DNA from 3 places in the Rahnella sp. GSA61A genome. Region 2 is predicted to be linked to each of the others. Evidence: predicted binding sites of a transcription regulator. Region 2 holds the regulator's gene; each other region holds the start of a gene.

Region 1 (6,191 bases), on a different contig from region 2:
GAGTCAGGATTCGCCGTGCCGTCTTTAAAGCCCAGCAGGTTAATCGGCGTTTCTTTGCCCTGACTGCGCGCTGCGTGGGACGAAATAAAGCCGTCACGACGCCAGCGCACGCTGAGTAAATCCGGTGTGTACTTGATGATGTCACGCAACGCATGCACCACCGTATCGTTGTTGTTGGCACAGATTTGCAGTGACAGGTCACCGTGACAGAGTGTGGCATCCAGTGAATCATTCGGGAAACGCGTCATGCGCTGCAATTTCAGCGGCTTATGCGGCTCTAATCCAAAGCGTTCATCGAACAGGGAATCCCCCACCGACAGCGTCATGGTCAGGTTATCCGGGTAGATTTCTGCCCCCATCACGCCGGAATCCATCGGCGGGAATTTCGGATCCATTGAAGGTGCGGTGCCACCCTTGGTCAGGAAGGCAAACCGTGAATCAAGGAGACGGAAAAGACGCTCCAGATCGGCTTTGTTGGTGGCCAGCACGTCAAAGGAAACCAGCATCATCGACGCCTGTTGTGGCGTTAAAATCCCTGCCTGATGCTCGCCGTAATAAGGTTGCCTGCCCCAGCGTTCGTCCGGGGAAACCGTGCCTGGCGTGTACTCTTTTTTTGCGCCGGGTGTTTTCTCAGCCTGCGCCGTGGCAGCGCCGCCCAGGGCAAATGCCCCGCCTAACAATCCCACACCTTTCAGTAAACTGCGGCGGGAAGAAGAAACGTCGTTCTGATTATCGTTTTTGTGACTCATTGCTATGCCTCGGGAATTTAAAAGCTCCCTCCCCTGCGAAGGGGAGGGTTGGGGTGGGGTATTACGGTCAAAAACAAAAGTTGAAGCGTGCTTCAGCCAGTGTATGGTCTGCTAAACCCCCTCCCTGCCTCCCCCTTCGCAGGGGGAGGAGTTTAATCTAAACCAAGCACACCGCGCAGTTTGGACAAGTCTTCTGCCAGCGTGGTGATCGGCCCTTTCATTGCGTTACGGTCTGCATCAGACAGTTTTTCATAATTCTCGTAACCGTCTTTGGTTTTGTATTTATCCAGCAGCGCATCGACGGTTTTGAAGTTAGCGTCGATTTTATCCAGCAACGGTTTATCGGCTTTGACCAGTAACGGACGCAGCAGATTGACGATTTTTTGTGCGCCATCAAGGTTGGCACGGAAATCCCACAGGTCAGTGCGGCTGTAACGGTCTTCTTCGCCGCTGATTTTACTGGCGGCCACTTCTTCAATCAGGCCCGCCGCGCCGCCGACCACTTTGCTAGGCGGGAAAGTCAGGTCTGCGATACGTTTTTGCAAATCAACGGTATCGGTATAAAGCTTGTCAGCAAAGGGTTCGGTGCCTTTGGTGGTTTTGTCCGCGAAGAGAATTTTCTCCAGACGGTGGAAACCGGTGAAGTTAGGATCTTCGGCTTTTTTCTCGAAATCATCTTCACGGGCGTCGATGCTGCCGTCCAGATCAGAGAACAGTTCGGCAATCGGTTCGATGCGCTCATAGTAAACACGGGTTGACGCGTAAAGGGATTGTGCTTTCGCCAGATCACCCTTCTTCACTGCGTCGGTAAAGGCTTTGGTATGCGCCACCAGCTCAGCGACCTGCTGCGTCACATAGACTTTGTATTCCGCAATCGGGCCAACCAGCGCCATGGCGTCAGGCTTACCGGAAGCGGCTGTCCCCTCGGCGGTGACAGTCAGTTTGCCTTTCGGATTGCTCAGCAAGCCACAGGTCATGTCGTATTCGCCCGGTTCAAGGTTAGCCGTCATTTTTTGCGTGAAACCCGGTGCCACGTTTTCACGTTCTTCCACCACCATCACGCCTTTCAAAATTTCCCATTCCAGGTTTTTCTGACTGTTGTTATGGATAACAAACTGGGTTTTACCGGCGGGCACGGTCAGCGCCATCGGTTCACATTGTTTGTCGTTAACAGCAATTTTGACCTGACGAACATCAGCAGCCAGCACATTGGCGCTCAGCGCAAAAGCCGGCAGGGATAACAGTGCAATCTGTAAAGCTTTACGGCGAAAATGTGTCATGTACAACTCCGTGACAAAGGCAAGATGATGGAAAGGTTTAAGGATCAACGTCGTGTTTTTTGCCCGGCAGAGGCCGGCGCGGCCACAGGCGATTTACCTTGTGGCATAAAGAACAGGAACAGCGCAGGGATCAGATACAGGAAGTACACCGCGACTTCGCTGACCGTCGGGGCTTCCTGATAGCCAAACATCCCTTCCAGCAACGTGCCGAATAAAGAGTGCGTGGATAATGTGCCGCTCAGATCAAAAGCAATATCCTGCATACGGTTCCACAATCCGGCTTCGTGGAAAGCGCGAATAGCCCCCGCAGCCAGCCCGGCGGCGACAAACAGAATGAACAGGCTGGTCCATTTGAAGAACTTCGCCAGATGCAGCTTCACCCCGCCGTAGTAAATCAGGAAACCCAGCACGATGGCCGCGCCAAGCCCGAGCACTGCGCCGATCGGCGCTTCGATGCCGACGTCCTGCTGGAAGGCCGCCAGCAGGAAAAACACCGATTCCAGACCTTCACGCGCTACCGCAAAAAACACCATCGCGACCAGTGCCCAGCCCTGACCGCGGCCGGAATTCAGCGCATGATCAATCGCCCCTTCCAGATGCACTTTGATAGAACGCGACACTTTGCGCATCCAGAACACCATATAAGTCAGGATGCACACCGCAACGACGGCGACGATACCTTCAAACAGCTCCTGCTGTTTTTGTGGAAACTCACCGGTCGTGGCATTGATAAAAAGACCGAGCGCCAGACAGAGTGCGGCAGCGATGAAAACGCCAATCCAGACCACACCGAGCCACTGCCCGCGTTGCGTCCGTTTGAGATAGCTGGCAATCAGGCTGACGATCAGTGCAGCTTCCAGCCCTTCGCGAAACATAATGAGAAACGGAACGAACATGACGAGCTCCCGAGCCCTGAATTCTGACGAACAACAGAATGTGTAAGGTCTCTGTAAAGAAAAGTAAAAAGAAACGATAGTGATTATCATTCTTGCCAAAAGAAATACAAGAGGTAACCGATCCTTTTTTTGAAGCGTGATCGGTAAATAGACAGGAAAAATCAGGTCAGGGGGTTTATCTGGCGGAAAATGCTGAAAACCGGGGGCTGAATGCCCCCGGTCTGAGTGTCATAAAAGTAAAATACCGTTAAATAGTATTATATTCCGCTTCCGCAACAGTGAAGCGCTGTTCCACGGCGGCGGAAGGTTTACGCCCCGCCAGGCTGACAATCCAGATAGCCAGTGACGCGAAAATAAAGCCGGGAATGATTTCATACAGTTCGGCCCAGCCGTATTGTTTCCACAGGATCACTGTCACGGCACCGACGATCATGCCTGCCAGTGCACCGTTACGCGTCATACGTTTCCACATCACGGAAATCAGGATCACCGGTCCGAATGCTGCGCCAAAACCGGCCCATGCATAACTGACTAAACCGAGAACACGGTTTTCCGGATTGGCAGCCAGCGCAATCGCGACCAGCGCCACAACCAGCACCATCGCACGCCCTACCCACACCAGTTCGCGCTGGCTTGCGCCTTTGCGCAGGAAGGCTTTATACAAATCTTCGGTAATCGCGCTTGAACACACCAGCAACTGACAGCTCAGGGTACTCATCACCGCCGCCAGAATAGCGGACAGCAAAATACCGGCAATCCAGGGATTAAACAGAATTTTCGTCAGCTCGATGAACACGCGCTCACCGTTTTGCGTCACGTTGCCCGCTTCGCCCGGATTATTGCTGAAGTACGCAATCCCGAAGAATCCTACGGCAATGGTGCCCGCCAGACACAAAATCATCCATGTCATGCTGATACGGCGCGCGCTGCGGATAGTTCGGTGAGAATCGGCCGCCATGAAGCGCGCCAGAATATGCGGCTGACCAAAATAGCCCAGTCCCCAGCCCAGCAATGACAAAATCGCCACCAGATTCATGCCCTTGAACATATCGGTGTATTCAGGGTTTTTGGCATTGATTACCATCATCGAGGTATCAATACCGCCAACTGCGAGGATGACGATAACCGGTGTCAGGATCAGCGCGAAAATCATCAGGCTGGCCTGCACGGTATCAGTCCAGCTGACTGCCAGAAAACCGCCGATAAAGGTATAAATGATGGTCGCCGCCGCACCAGCCCAAAGTGCAGTCTGGTACGTCATGCCGAAGGTGCTTTCAAACAGACGCGCACCGGCCACGATGCCGGAGGCACAATAAATGGTGAAGAACACCAAAATCACAATCGCGGAGATAATGCGCAGCAGCTTGCTGGAATCTTCAAAACGATGGGTAAAGTAATCCGGCAGTGTCAGCGCATTATTATTGGCTTCAGTGTGCACACGCAGCCGCCCTGCCACCAGTTTCCAGTTCAGGTACGCGCCGATGGTCAGGCCAATGGCGATCCAGCTTTCCGAAATCCCGGAAATAAAAATCGCCCCCGGTAATCCCATTAACAGCCAGCCGCTCATGTCAGAAGCACCGGCTGAAAGCGCCGTCACCACGCTGCCTAAACTGCGTCCGCCCAGAATATAATCATCAAAGTTTTTGGTTCGTAGATACGCGATGAGCCCAATAAAAATCATCCCGAAAATATAAACACAAAACGTCACCAGCATCGGTGTGTTCATTGTCATTCCATTCTCCACTTCTTATTTTTTGCGATGTTGTCCGGCAGCTGTCTGTCCTGAAGCACTCCACCAGAAGTGCCGCTAAAAACCTGCCGGGGCGAGATGATGGCTGAAACCCTGTAAGGTTGCAGCAAGACTCTCCATATTTTTTACGTAGTCACTGACTCTGTGTGGTTTTTGTTCAAAATTACTGTCGGGCCGGATACTGGTTTAGCCTGATCCACTTTTCAATATTTTTAACATTTCAAATACACAAAATTCACCCTCCATCACAGTTATCCGCAATACCGGTTGTACTTTGCACTGACAAAAGTTGCACCTGATGCAACCTTTGACATTCTCACTCAGGTGAATGCACGCAAGATCCATGCCGTTATTTTATTGTTAAAAATGCCAGACAAATCACAACAGGCATACTTCATGCATTAACAGGGTTGCACAAGGTTGCAACATAGAAGATATTGCTCAGCATAAAATAACGAATTCACCTGAAATTTTTTATATGGAGTGTTTGCGCATGGGTATGACGACGATGGGCGTGAAGCTGGATGAAGGTACACGCGACAGGCTGAAAGAAGCGGCTCACAAAATTGATCGCACGCCGCACTGGCTGATCAAACAAGCGATATTTTCCTATCTGGAACGACTGGAAAATGGCGATACACTGCCGGAAATTCCGGCGCTGAATGGCGCTGCGCCTGAAGGTATGGAAGATGTCGCTGTGCAACTGGTTCAGGAAGCCCATCAGCCGTTCCTAGATTTCGCCGAGCAGATCCTGCCACAGTCAGTCAGCCGTTCTGCCATCACTGCCGCCTATCGCCGCCCTGAACCAGAAGCCGTGTCGATGCTGCTTGAACAGGCGCGTTTGCCTGCCCCGCTCAATGATGCTGCGCTGAAACTGGCTGCTGACATTGCCACCAGACTCAGGAACCAAAAGAGTGCAAACGGCCGCGCCGGTATGGTGCAAAGCCTGCTGCAGGAGTTCTCTCTGTCTTCTCAGGAAGGCGTGGCGCTGATGTGTCTGGCGGAAGCGCTGCTGCGTATTCCCGACAAACCAACCCGCGATGCGTTAATCCGCGACAAAATCAGCAACGGTAACTGGCATTCGCATCTGGGCCGCAGCCCGTCGCTGTTCGTTAACGCCGCGACCTGGGGTTTGCTATTCACCGGCAAGCTGGTGGCGACGCATAATGAAGCCAGCCTGTCAAAATCGCTGAACCGCATTATCGGCAAAAGCGGCGAACCGCTAATCCGCAAAGGTGTGGACATGGCAATGCGCCTGATGGGAGAGCAATTCGTGACCGGCGAAACCATCGCCGAAGCGCTGGCCAATGCCCGCAAACATGAAGAAAAAGGTTTCCGCTATTCCTACGACATGCTGGGTGAAGCCGCGCTGACCGCGAAAGACGCGCAGGCCTATTTGCAGTCCTATCAGCAGGCGATCAATGCCATCGGCAAAGCCTCCAATGGTCGCGGCATTTATGAAGGCCCCGGCATTTCCATCAAGCTTTCCGCCCTGCATCCGCGTTACAGCCGTGCG
Region 2 (6,191 bases):
TGTTGGTCTGGAAAGCGATGCTGTTAATCACAGAAGTGATTTCAGCAATTTTCTTCGAGCTGCCGGAGATATCTTTCATGGTGCTGACCACGTCTGCCACGATGTTGCCGCCCTTCTGCGCGGTGGTGGAAGCCTCCATCACCAGCTGGCTGGCGTGATGCGCGTTATCGGCATTGTGTTTAACGGTAGCCGTCAGTTCTTCCATGCTGGCAGCGGTTTCTTCCAGCGCCGACGCCTGTTCTTCCGTACGGGAAGACAAATCGTTGTTCCCGGCTGAAATTTCTGACGCGCCCTGATAGATGTGATTGGTGCAGTTGCGGATGGTCTGAACGGTATTGACCAGGCTCAACTGCATCTCGTTCAGCAACGGAATCAGCTTACCGGCGCAGTTTTTACCGAATTCTTCCAGATAAAACGTCAGATCGCCGCTGGCGATCACCGCGAAGTGACCGCGGATTTTATCCAGCGGCTTCACCAGCGCCATCACCAGATAACGGTCAGTCAGCAATAAAATCACCAGCCCGATACCAAATGCCGTCAGCAGAATCACTTTGCTAAATGACGTCAGATGGGTGGATTGCCGTTGTGCCGCATCAAAATCGACAGCGATCTGACCGCTGACTTTTTCCATTGATGAGCCAAAGCTGCGGCTCAGTGCAGGCACGGTGGAATTGGCTAGCTGGTTATAGGACTCCGTATTTTTGCTGCGGGCTGCGTCGAACAATGGCGTGACGCCCTGCGTGATCAGATTTTCCCAACTGGTGATTAATTCCTGCACGGAGGAATCTTCCAGCCCCGGATGCGGTGCCGCTTTAAAACTGGCCAGAGCCTGCGTCAGCCCGCTGAGTGATTGTTTGGCGGTATCAAAAATTTCCGGACCTTTTGACGGATCGGCCTGAAGCTGTGCCACGGCGCGGCTCAGGCGCGTCACGGTACGAAAATACTGATCATTTCCTTTATTGATCAGCGCCATATTGTTGACCAGCTCGGTACTATTTTTGGTATTTTGGGTCAGTGTGTCCAGTGAGGTGACGGTGTAAAGGGAAACACCTGCCCACATGACGCAAAAGATGCCAAGAATGGTTAATAAAGCGGCCCTGATGGTGATATTTTTTAAAAACTGCACGATATGCCTCTCTCGAAACATGTCTGTTTCTGGCCTGAGGATTGACGGGGATGCGGAGAATCAAGACAGGTAACCAGCAGGCAAGTGCCCCAGGACATGTTTGAACACCTCTCCGGGCATCGATTTCTTTATTATGTTGAGATTGCTCCCGAATCATCTATCGGCGGAATGTTCTCGAAATTTAGTATTGTGACAACTTATTTCTCAAACTTGCTTTTGACCTCATTAACCCTGAGGTTAATTCGCCGCAGGTGAAAGCACACAAAGGCGATAACACATAAAAATATTGCCCGATAAACTTATTTCCCAGTTAAGAAGGCGAGCAGAAGCATATTCTCCGCCGCACGAGTTTGCTATCATCTGCATTATTATTGCCTGCGTTGCAGAGCACTTCATTGAGAACAAGAGGTTAGGTAATCTTATGGCCGTTGTAGGTATCTTCTTTGGATCCGATACAGGTAACACCGAAAACATCGCAAAAATGATCCAGAAGCAATTGGGTAAAGATGTTGCAGAGGTGCATGACATTGCGAAGAGCAGCAAAGAGGATCTGGAAAAATTCGATATTTTGCTTATCGGCATTCCAACCTGGTATTACGGTGAAGCGCAGTGTGACTGGGACGACTTTTTCCCAACGCTGGAAGAGATAGATTTCGAAGGTAAGCTGGTGGCACTGTTTGGTTGCGGTGACCAGGAAGACTACGCCGAATATTTCTGCGATGCGCTGGGCACCGTGCGCGATATCATTGAGCCACGCGGCGCAGTGATTGTCGGACATTGGCCTACCGAAGGTTACCACTTTGAAGCATCTAAAGGCCTGGCGGATGATAAGCACTTCATAGGACTGGCAATTGACGAAGATCGTCAGCCCGAACTGACCAGCGAACGTGTTGATGCCTGGGTGAAACAGATCACAGAAGAACTTAGCCTTTCTGAAATTATTGGCTAAAAACCCTGTTGGCCCTGAGGATTTATTCTACAATTGAAGGGCCAAACTATTACTGAAATTAACAATTTAACTGCTACAAAATTGTAACTTTCGGTCGTATCAAGGTACACTGAGTTCCTCTGTTTTTTCTATTGATCAAGTCGTTGCATTCCAAATGTGACCGGCAATTTGTGATCTTTATTAACAGGCTGTCGTTGACGAGAATTGGCACATTGCGTTAAACGAAGAGACTAAACGAATAATTTTGTGCCGCCGATGCCACAGGCTGCATGCCTCAACTTGATTAGCACATAGTAACAGGACTGAATCCGCATGACTGACAACAACACCGCACTGAAGAAAGCCGGCTTAAAAGTCACGCTTCCGCGCCTCAAAATCCTGGAAGTGCTGCAAGCGCCGGAAGGTCATCACGTTAGTGCGGAAGATCTTTACAAGCAACTGATTGATATGGGTGAAGAAATTGGCCTGGCGACGGTTTACCGCGTTCTGAACCAGTTTGACGACGCCGGTATTGTCACCCGTCATAACTTCGAAGGCGGCAAGTCCGTATTCGAACTGACCCAGCAACATCACCACGACCACCTGATCTGTCTGGATTGCGGTCGTGTGATCGAATTCCGTGACGAATATATTGAAGGTCGTCAGCGTGAGATTGCTAAGAAACACGGTATCAAGCTCACCAACCACAGCCTGTATCTGTACGGCCACTGTGAAGCAGGCGATTGCCGCGAAGATGACTCTTTGCACAACGATAAACCTGCGCAGTAATCTGCACAGGCTTTGACTAAATTAACCGCTGAAAAGCGGTTTTTTTATGTCTGATATCGACGCAGATTGAGCCCGGATAGCAGGCATAAAAAACCCCGGCAAGCCGGGGTATGTTTCGCTGCTGAGATTCACGGCTTAGGTGAATTGTTCGTTTTTATTTCCTGCCAGATTTTCCCGCAATCAGCAGCATATGCCTGACCGTCGCCAGTTTTACGCGCCGTCAGACATCGCTGATAATCCACCACGCGCACCGTCTCCTGTTCTGCAAATTGCTGGTGGGCTTTTTCCTGTTTCAGTTTATTCAGTAACACCTCGCAGGATGCCAGTTTGTCCGGATTGCCTTCTGACGTATTGATACAGGCACGGTAATCTTCCCGCGTTTGGGATATTTGTGCCTGATCGGCGGTGGGTGCACAACCGGCCAGCAGAACAACCGAAACCACGATCATCAGTAATTTATTCATCGACATAGCGACCTCAGAAAATAGTGAATGGAGCGATAACGATGAATTTCACGTCTTTTTCATCCTGGAAAATGTTGCCGTAACCGCCGCCCCAGCTCGGAATATCCGAATGGTTGTCGTACTGGGTGTAATGCAGTTTGAACAACGTCCCTTTGGCGCGCCCTTCCTGAATGGTGTACAGCGCATCCAGGCTCCATGCGCTTTCTTTCAGACGCTGGCTCTGGTCATAAGCGGCGTTGGTGCTCGGTTTGGCATCCCAGGCATAGACGTACGAACCACCGACCGCGAAGCCCGGTAAATCCCATTTCGCCAGATCATACAATACGCCTGCATATACTGCTTTTTCACCGTTGGCGTTGAAGTCCGAGCGGTTGTCCCACCACACATCAAGACGGCCGTTTGAGGAAGAATAAGTCGGGGTCATGCGCTGCAGGAAGTAGCCCTGATTCCCTTCCGCTTTCACCATCGTCCCTTCCAGACGCCAGTTAAACTGCCCGGTGGTATAGCCAAAGGTCAGTGCCTGCAACCATGCCAGACCGTCATACAGACTGTTCGGATCATTCTTGTCACTGATGCGGTCTTCTGCACCATAGAACTGATAGCTGGTGGTCAGCGGATTGCCCAGCAGATCCATTTTGTACGAGGCTTTAGCAAAGTACTGATCGACATAACTTTCAGCCTGGCCAAATGCGCCTTCCAGTACGAAGTCATTTTTAAAATCATATTTCGCACCGAGCGAATGAATATAAGAAACGCCGGTTTTCTTGTCATTCTGGCGGAAATCATCCATTTCCAGATGCCACGGCGATTTATATTCATCAGCCCACATATAGGAGAAACTCAGTTCACCCGGGTCACCGAAATCGTGTTTATAACCGGCTTCCGCACCGCGATACGTACCCGGCATAAAGCTCCAGTGCGGTGCGATCAGCGTCTGTCCGGTAGGCTGAATATACCCTGCGTGCCCCCAGAATCCGCCGTATTTGAATTTACCGGCTGCCTTATAAAGACTGACCCCACTTTTATCCCCGGAGTAATCTTCGTCGTAGGCGCGATTGCTGTTGGAAAAGGCGATTTCGTTGGGATGGCCGCTCTCGCTGCTCTCGGCCATTTCAATCGCCGTAAAGGCTGCGATATCAATACCAAACATGTCCCAGGCATAGCCGGAAGAAAAATCGAGGTTCAGGTTAGCGGTAGAATGCGAAAGGTTGGTTGTATAGTCTTTGTAGTGGTCACTCGCCGGATCCATGTCCTTGCGGTCACGTTCACGCTGCCAGTAGTACACACCGCCGGTCAGTGTGGAATCATCAATAAAACCGGCTGCTTTGGTCTCTTGTGAAAACATCATTCCGCCACCCAGTAAGGTGCCGGCGAGAGAATACATGGCAGGTTTCAGGTAAGCCGATCCCCTGCCCCTGTTACGGCGCTTGTGCATAGAGATTCCTCATGTTGACTAAAAAAACGAGCAAAACCCAAACGGGTATAAAAAGCGGTCGCCAGAGGCGTAACCGGTTAAATCAACATCAAGAGTATTTTTCGCGACGCGAATTATCAATGAGTAATTAATCATTAATTATCGAAATATGACAAAGTGCACATAAAGATGAAAAAGCATTACAGAGGTATGCAGGAAAGGATTAAAGCAATGGACTATAATAATATATAATTAAAACATACGATTAAACAAAATCATCTTACAGTTTAAACGTTTCAGCAATATGAACGGCTGTGGCACAACGTTTTAAAAGTAAGCATAGGAAATACATTAATTCGCGACGAAAAACAAAAGGCATCTCTGACAAGAATAACAGGCGAAAAAAAACGCAGCCTGAACTGCGTTTTTATTACCTCATACTGAGGGCTTACGCGACGGGTTTGCTTTCCCAGGTATCACGCAGGCCAACGGTACGGTTAAACACCAGATGTTCAGCACTTGAGTAGCGATTGTCGGCACAGAAGTAACCTTCACGCTCAAACTGCAGGCTGATTTCAGCCTGTGCAGCCACCAGTGATGGCTCCACGAAACCGTGGGAAATCACCAGGGAATCCGGGTTGATGGTGGTCAGGAAGTCTTCCGCCTGGCCCGGGTTTGCGACGCTGAACAGACGGTCATACAGGCGGAACTCAGCCGGTTTGCCTTCAGACGCGGACACCCAGTGGATCACGCCTTTCACCTTGCGGCCATCGGCAGGATCTTTGCTCAGCGTGTCGATATCGTAAGAACAGAAGATAGTGGTGATATTCCCTTCCTCGTCTTTCTCGATACGTTCTGCTTTGATCACATACGCATTACGCAGGCGCACTTCTTTGCCCAACACCAGACGCTTGTACTGCTTGTTGGCTTCTTCGCGGAAATCAGCCTGATCGATGTAAATCTCACGGGTAAACGGCACTTCGCGGGTGCCCATTTCCGGTTTGCCCGGATGATTCGGCATCTTCACCATCTGCACATCATCACCGGTAAAGTTTTCAATGATCACTTTAACCGGATTGATAACCGCCATGGCGCGCGGTGCGTTCTCGTTGAGATCGTCACGGATGCAAGATTCCAGCGCCATCATTTCAACGTTGTTATCCTGCTTGGTAACGCCGATACGACGGCAGAATTCACGGATAGATGCCGCGGTATAGCCCCGGCGACGCAGACCTGAAACGGTCGGCATGCGCGGGTCATCCCAGCCTTCAACAATCTTCTCGGTCACCAGCAGGTTCAGCTTGCGCTTGGACATGATGGAGTATTCGAGATTCAGACGGGAGAATTCGTACTGACGCGGGTGGCATGGAATAGAAATATTATCCAGAACCCAGTCGTACAGACGACGGTTATCCTGGAATTCCAGCGTACACAGCGAATGGGTGATCCCTTCCAGCGCATCGGAAATGC
Region 3 (6,191 bases), on a different contig from region 2:
GATCGAATAGGTGGTCGCCACATACGGGAAGTCTTTGGCGGTGCCCATATTCGGCAAATCGCTGGCAAAAATGCGCGCGACCGGATTGGAAATCACCGCCGGATGCAACGGGTTAGTGCCAATCGGCGATTCGATCGGTTCGTAATGCTCAGGGAACGGGCCGTCGGCCATTTTGTCAGTGGCGAATAAACGGCCGACGCCTTCCTGTTGCATGATGAACGGCCCGACACCGGACCCCGGCGCGGCGGCGCTGTAATCCGGGACATCAAAACCAATCCACTTCGCGCCATCCCAGCGGATGATTTCGCGTTTCGGATCCCACGGCTGGCCCTGCGGATCAGCGGACGCACGGTTATACAGAATGCGGCGGTTGAGCGGCCAGCACCACGCCCAGCCGGACGTACAGCCCAGACCGGAAGGATCGGCGTTATCGCGGCGCGCCATCTGGTTACCGGCTTCCGTCCAGCTTCCCGTGTAAATCCAGCAGAAACTGGCGGTGCTGCCGTCATTTTTCAGATGGGCAAACGTCGAAAGTTGCTGGCCTTTTTTCGCCAGCAGATTGCCCTGGTCATCATGAATATCAGCCAGCGCTTTGCCGTTGGCTTCGCGGGCGATTTCTTCCGGCAGCGGGTCGAGCGGATCCTGATAATCCCACGCCATATTCATTACCGGCAGCGGATTGGCACCGCCCTCTTTCTGGTACAGCTCACGCAGTTTCATAAACAGACGGGCGATAATTTTGCCGTCGTGCAGCGCTTCACCCGGTGGCTCAGAGGCCTGGAAGTGCCATTGCAGCCAGCGGCCGGAGTTCACAATCGAACCGTTTTCTTCTGCAAAACAGGAAGACGGCAGACGGAACACCTCGGTCTGAATATCGGCGGTCTGCACGTCATTCATCGCGCCGTGGTTTTGCCAAAAGTTTGAGGACTCAGTCACCAGCGGGTCGATCACCACCATGTATTTGAGTTTTGAGAGTGCACGCGAGGATTTGTTTTTGTCCGGGAAGGCCGCCAGCGGGTTGAAGCCCTGCACGATATACCCGTTCAGCTTGCCTTCGGTCATCAGCTCGGCCTGTTGCAGCACGTCGTAGCTTTTGTCCCATTTCGGCAGCCAGTCAAAGCCCCAGTCATTTTCCGCCGTGGCGTGATCGCCCCAGAAGCTTTTCATCATACTGACGAAAAAGTTCGGTGTGTTTTTCCAGAAATTGACCTGTCCGTCCACCAGCGGTGCGGGCGTAATCTGATGCAGATAATCAGTGAAATTAGTCTGTTTTTCCGACGGCAAAGGCATGTAACCCGGCAGATTCAGCGACAGCAAACCGAGGTCGGTATAGCCCTGAATATTGGAGTGACCACGCAGGGCATTCACGCCGCCGCCCGGCATACCAATGTTGCCAAGCAGCAACTGGATCATCGCCGCACAGCGGATGGTTTGTGCGCCGCCGGTATGGTGCGTCCAGCCCAGCGCATACAAAATGGTCGAGGTTTTATCGCGCGCGCAGGTTTCCGCCAGAATGGAGCTGATCAGCAGGAAATCTTCTTTCGAGGTACCGCACAGACGTTCCACCAGTTCCGGCGTGTAACGGGAAACATGCTCTTTCAGCAAGTTCCAGACACAGCGCGGGTCCTGCAACGTTTTATCCTGTTTCGCGAAGCCTTTTTCATCCAGCTGATAGTGCCAGCTTTCTTTGTTATAGGATTTTTTCGCCGCGTTAAAACCGCTGAAAAGACCGTCGTTGAATTCATAATCTTCACGTACCAGCAGGCTGGCATTGGTGTATTCCAGGACGTATTCGGTCTGAATTTTATTGTGGGTGATCAGATAGTTGATCATGCCGAGCAGGAAGGCCGTGTCAGAACCAGCGCGAATCGGCGCGTAGATATCGGCCACCGCAGCACTGCGGTTAAAGCGCGGATCGACGACGATGACTTTGGCGTTATTTTTGGTTTTGGCCTCAATCACCCATTTGAATCCGACCGGATGCGCTTCTGCCGCATTTCCGCCCATAATTAAAATCACATTGGCGTTTTTGATGTCGACCCAGTTGTTCGTCATCGCACCGCGACCAAAGGTTGGCGCTAATGCCGCCACGGTCGGGCCATGACACAGACGGGCCTGACAGTCGATCGCCACCATACCCAGCGCGCGGGTGAATTTCTGATCCAGCAGACCGGTTTCATTACTGGCCGCAGAAGAACACAGCATGCCGGTGGTCAGCCAGCGGTTGACCGTCACGTTGTTTTCATTTTTCTCGACGAAGTTGGCGTCGCGGTCATCTTTCATCAGGCGGGCGATACGGGAAATCGCCTCGTCCCACGTGATGCGCTGCCATTTATCGGAACCGGGAGCGCGGTATTCCGGATATCTGAGACGGCCTTCGCTGTGGATGTAATCCAGCACGCCTGCGCCTTTCGGGCACAACGAGCCACGACTGACCGGATGATCGGCGTCACCCTCTACGTGGAAGATATTTTCAGTGACGTTTTTCGCGCCATCGCCCTGGCTGTAAATCAGTATTCCGCAACCTACGGAACAGTAAGTGCAGTTGTTGCGGGTTTCACGGGAGCGAAGCAGTTTGTATTGGCGGGTTTCCGCCAGCGCCATGGTAGGAGTAAATCCTAATAATGCCGCCGTGGTGCCGGCCATACCACCCGCACATATTTTGAATAATTGTCTTCTGCTGACTTGCATGAAAGACTCCTTCCCATCATCTGTTAACACATTGCTTTTCAAATTGGCGCTTTCCGCAGCTGATGCGGAAGCGTTAAAATTAAAGCCAAGTACCCATAATTTTTGTACGGCTTATGTAGCCGGAATGTTTATAAGGTTATTGCTAATGGATGTCCATCAAGTAAACGAACTGGGCGAAAAAGATGACAAAAAAGTGACTCAGATCATCGGAGCCAGCCAAAAAACGGTGATGCAGCGCGCACATCTCAATGAGCCGGAAGATGACTGGATTGCTCAGGAAGTGCCCGTTGCGCTGGTTTATAACGGCATTTCGCATGTGGTCATGATGGCTTCACCGAAAGATCTGCAGGCCTTTGCGCTGGGCTTTTCGCTGTCAGAAGGGATTATTGAATCGGTCAGTGATATTTACGGGATGGAGGTGACACCAAACTGTAACGGGATTGAGGTTAACATCGAATTATCGAGCCGCCGTTTCGCCGGGCTGAAAGAACGCCGCCGCGCCATGGCGGGCCGTACCGGGTGCGGCGTCTGCGGCATCGAACAGTTAGGCGATTTATTCCGCCCGCTCGCGCCGCTGCCGTTCAGTCAAACCTTTGATCTGGCAAATCTGGACAACGCGCTGCACCAGCTGAAATCCGTGCAGGAAATCGGCCAGCTCACCGGCTGTACCCACGCCGCCGCGTGGATCACGCCGGAAGGTGAATTACTGGGTGGCTGCGAAGATGTGGGCCGTCATGTGGCGCTCGATAAAATGCTCGGTATGCGTGCCAGACAAAACGACTGGATATCCGGCGCCGCGCTGGTATCAAGCCGCGCCAGCTATGAAATGGTGCAGAAAGCCGCGATGTGCGGCATCGAAATCCTGTTTGCCGTCTCCGCTGCCACCACGCTCGCAGTCGACGTTGCCGAAAAATGCAATCTGACGCTGGTCGGTTTCAGTAAACCGGGACGGACAACGGTGTATACGCATCCGCAGCGGTTACGTTAACTCTCTCTAAGCACCGCGTGCCTTTAGACAATTTAGGATTGTTTGCGGTTATCTGGTTCTAAGCCCCGTATAACAGGCGCTTACGAGTACCCGCACAAAGCATGGAGCATAGATAATCATTTTCAATATCATTTAATTAACTATAATGATCCGACTGATTACGCGGTGCTCACAATGACGGTGCCGCCCTACACTATGGAGACGATGAACATGAGTTATTCACTGCCATCACTGCCTTACGCATACGACGCACTCGAACCGCATTTCGACAAAGAAACGATGGAAATCCATCACACTAAACATCACCAGGCTTACGTGAACAACGCTAACGCTGCGCTGGAAAGCTTGCCGGAACTGGCTGCACTGCCGGTTGAAGAACTGATCACCAAACTGGATCAGGTTCCTGCAGACAAGAAAGTTGCACTGCGTAACAACGCAGGCGGCCACGCTAACCACAGCCTGTTCTGGAAAGGCCTGAAAACCGGCACCACCCTGCAGGGCGAACTGAAATCTGCGATCGAACGCGATTTCGGCAGCGTTGACGCTTTCAAAGAAACTTTTGAGAAAGCAGCGACCACTCGTTTCGGTTCAGGCTGGGCATGGCTGGTGCTGAAAGACGGCAAACTGGCGGTTGTTTCTACTGCTAACCAGGACAGCCCGCTGATGGGCGAAGCCATTTCCGGCGCTTCCGGTTACCCGCTGCTGGGCCTGGACGTGTGGGAACACGCTTACTACCTGAAATATCAGAACAAACGCCCTGATTACATCAAAGCCTTCTGGGCTGTTGTAAACTGGGACGAAGCAGCAAAACGTCTGGCTGAAGCGAAGTAATTTCGCCCTGCCGCCCTTCGCGGGCATGATGATGTTTTCGCCAATGGCGGGTCAGTGACCCGCCTTTTTTATGTCCTGAATTTGTATGCATGATCACTGTTTTACAGCGAATTATTCTTCCGTTTCCCACCATTATTAGACCCCGCTCGCATTAATCAAAAATACGCCACAGATCCTATAAAGTTTATTAAACAACCTACCGATAGATTGTTCACAAAGGCGTCACAAAAACGCATGTCTATTTAAAAGGGATGTTTGACGGAGAATGATTATGAGTAACGGATCGGGTCTTTCGCAGTGGATGAACAATCTCAAGGTCGGCACCAAACTGGGTCTGGGTTTCGGGCTGGTGCTTTTGATCGCGGCCGTCATTACCACTGCGGGAATGATTAAATTTAACGACATCAGTCAGCGTGCGGAAAAAGTCGATTTCAGTAATCAGATGAACGCATTACTCAATGATGCCCGCCTCAGCCGTACGCTTTATCAGCTCAATTACAATCCGGCATATCTCAAACAAAATCAGGACAACATTGACGCGCTGTCGCAACTGATTGAGCAGTCGAAAGACAAGCTGAAATGGGATGCAGCTGGCCAGGCAGAACTGGAGCAGGTGCCGGTAAAAATCCATGAATATCAGCAGGCACAAGCCGCGTTTAAAGAAGCCGTCGACCGCAAAGATGCGGTACGCGCCAGCTGGAATCTTTCCGAAACCGAAGCCGTTGTGAAACGTTTACAAGATCAGCTGCGTGTGGAAGATGCCGATCCTTCCATTCGTCTTTCACTGGCCGAAGTCATTCAAAAACTGATCAACGTGCGTTATGACGTGCGCGGCCTGTTGCTCAACATCAACAAGGAATCGGAAGCCAGGCTGTTAAAGTCAATTGATGATACGCAGGCCAATGCTAAAAAGCTGAACGCATTACTGTTACCGGATCAGCAGGCCACACTCGCCCCGCTGATGAGTGCGCTGGCGACCTATAAAGATCACGTTATGGCCTACATGCCGGCTTACGAAGATGAACAAAAAAACTCGCAGCTGCTGACAGTAAAAGCCGCTGAGATGAACACACTGGTCGCAAAAATATTCAAAAATGAACTGGATAACACGCATAAAGACATCACTAATGCGCAGATGATCATGATGGTGATTACGCTGATCGTAATGCTGGTGGGGATTATCATTGCATGGCGAATCACCCGCCAGATTGCCCAGCCGCTGCGCGATACGCTGAAAACGGCGGAGGCGATTGCGCGGGGCGATCTGACTGTCGCGCATCCAACCACACGTCGCGATGAGCTGGGTATGCTGATGAACGCGGTGTCCGCGATGAGCCAGAATCTCAGTACGATGATTTATGAAATCCGCTCCGGCGTTTCACAGGTTTCTCACGCGGCGGCTGAAATCGCCGCCGGGAATACCGATCTTTCCTCACGCACCGAACAGCAGGCCGCCGCGGTTGAAGAAACCGCCGCCAGCATGGAAGAACTGAGCGCGACGGTGAAACAGAACGCCGATAACGCCCATCACGCCAGCAAACTGGCCAGCGAGGCTTCAGGCACCGCAACGCTCGGCGGCAAACAAGTCGGCGAAGTGGTCGACACCATGCAGCAGATTTCCGGCAGCTCAAAACGTATCGCCGAAATTACGTCCGTCATCAACAGCATCGCGTTCCAGACC

The links. Region 2 encodes Fur, which represses iron uptake genes when iron is present. Its sites were predicted from a motif close to ATAATAATGAGAACNACTATCAA; they were not measured.
Region 1: a site for Fur is predicted at 2,999-3,021, ahead of efeU (iron uptake transporter permease EfeU). Genes of this name have one in related genera too.
Region 3: a site for Fur is predicted at 3,789-3,811, ahead of sodA (superoxide dismutase [Mn]). Genes of this name have one in related genera too.

The regions. Positions count from the first base shown of each region.
Region 1 is NZ_JAHXYO010000006.1:120,472-126,662, reverse strand. It holds gene efeB (iron uptake transporter deferrochelatase/peroxidase subunit) at 1-749, opposite strand, end outside; gene efeO (iron uptake system protein EfeO) at 902-2,029, opposite strand; gene efeU (iron uptake transporter permease EfeU) at 2,074-2,925, opposite strand; gene putP (sodium/proline symporter PutP) at 3,173-4,657, opposite strand; gene putA (trifunctional transcriptional regulator/proline dehydrogenase/L-glutamate gamma-semialdehyde dehydrogenase) at 5,169-6,191, shown strand, end outside.
Region 2 is NZ_JAHXYO010000002.1:200,197-206,387, reverse strand. It holds gene LC431_RS03020 (methyl-accepting chemotaxis protein) at 1-1,126, opposite strand, end outside; gene fldA (flavodoxin FldA) at 1,548-2,075, shown strand; gene fur (ferric iron uptake transcriptional regulator) at 2,388-2,843, shown strand; gene chiQ (ChiQ/YbfN family lipoprotein) at 2,972-3,307, opposite strand; gene LC431_RS03000 (OprD family outer membrane porin) at 3,321-4,691, opposite strand; gene glnS (glutamine--tRNA ligase) at 5,170-6,191, opposite strand, start outside.
Region 3 is NZ_JAHXYO010000011.1:90,417-96,607, reverse strand. It holds gene fdnG (formate dehydrogenase-N subunit alpha) at 1-2,691, opposite strand, end outside; gene fdhD (formate dehydrogenase accessory sulfurtransferase FdhD) at 2,837-3,679, shown strand; gene sodA (superoxide dismutase [Mn]) at 3,890-4,510, shown strand; gene LC431_RS15235 (methyl-accepting chemotaxis protein) at 4,782-6,191, shown strand, end outside.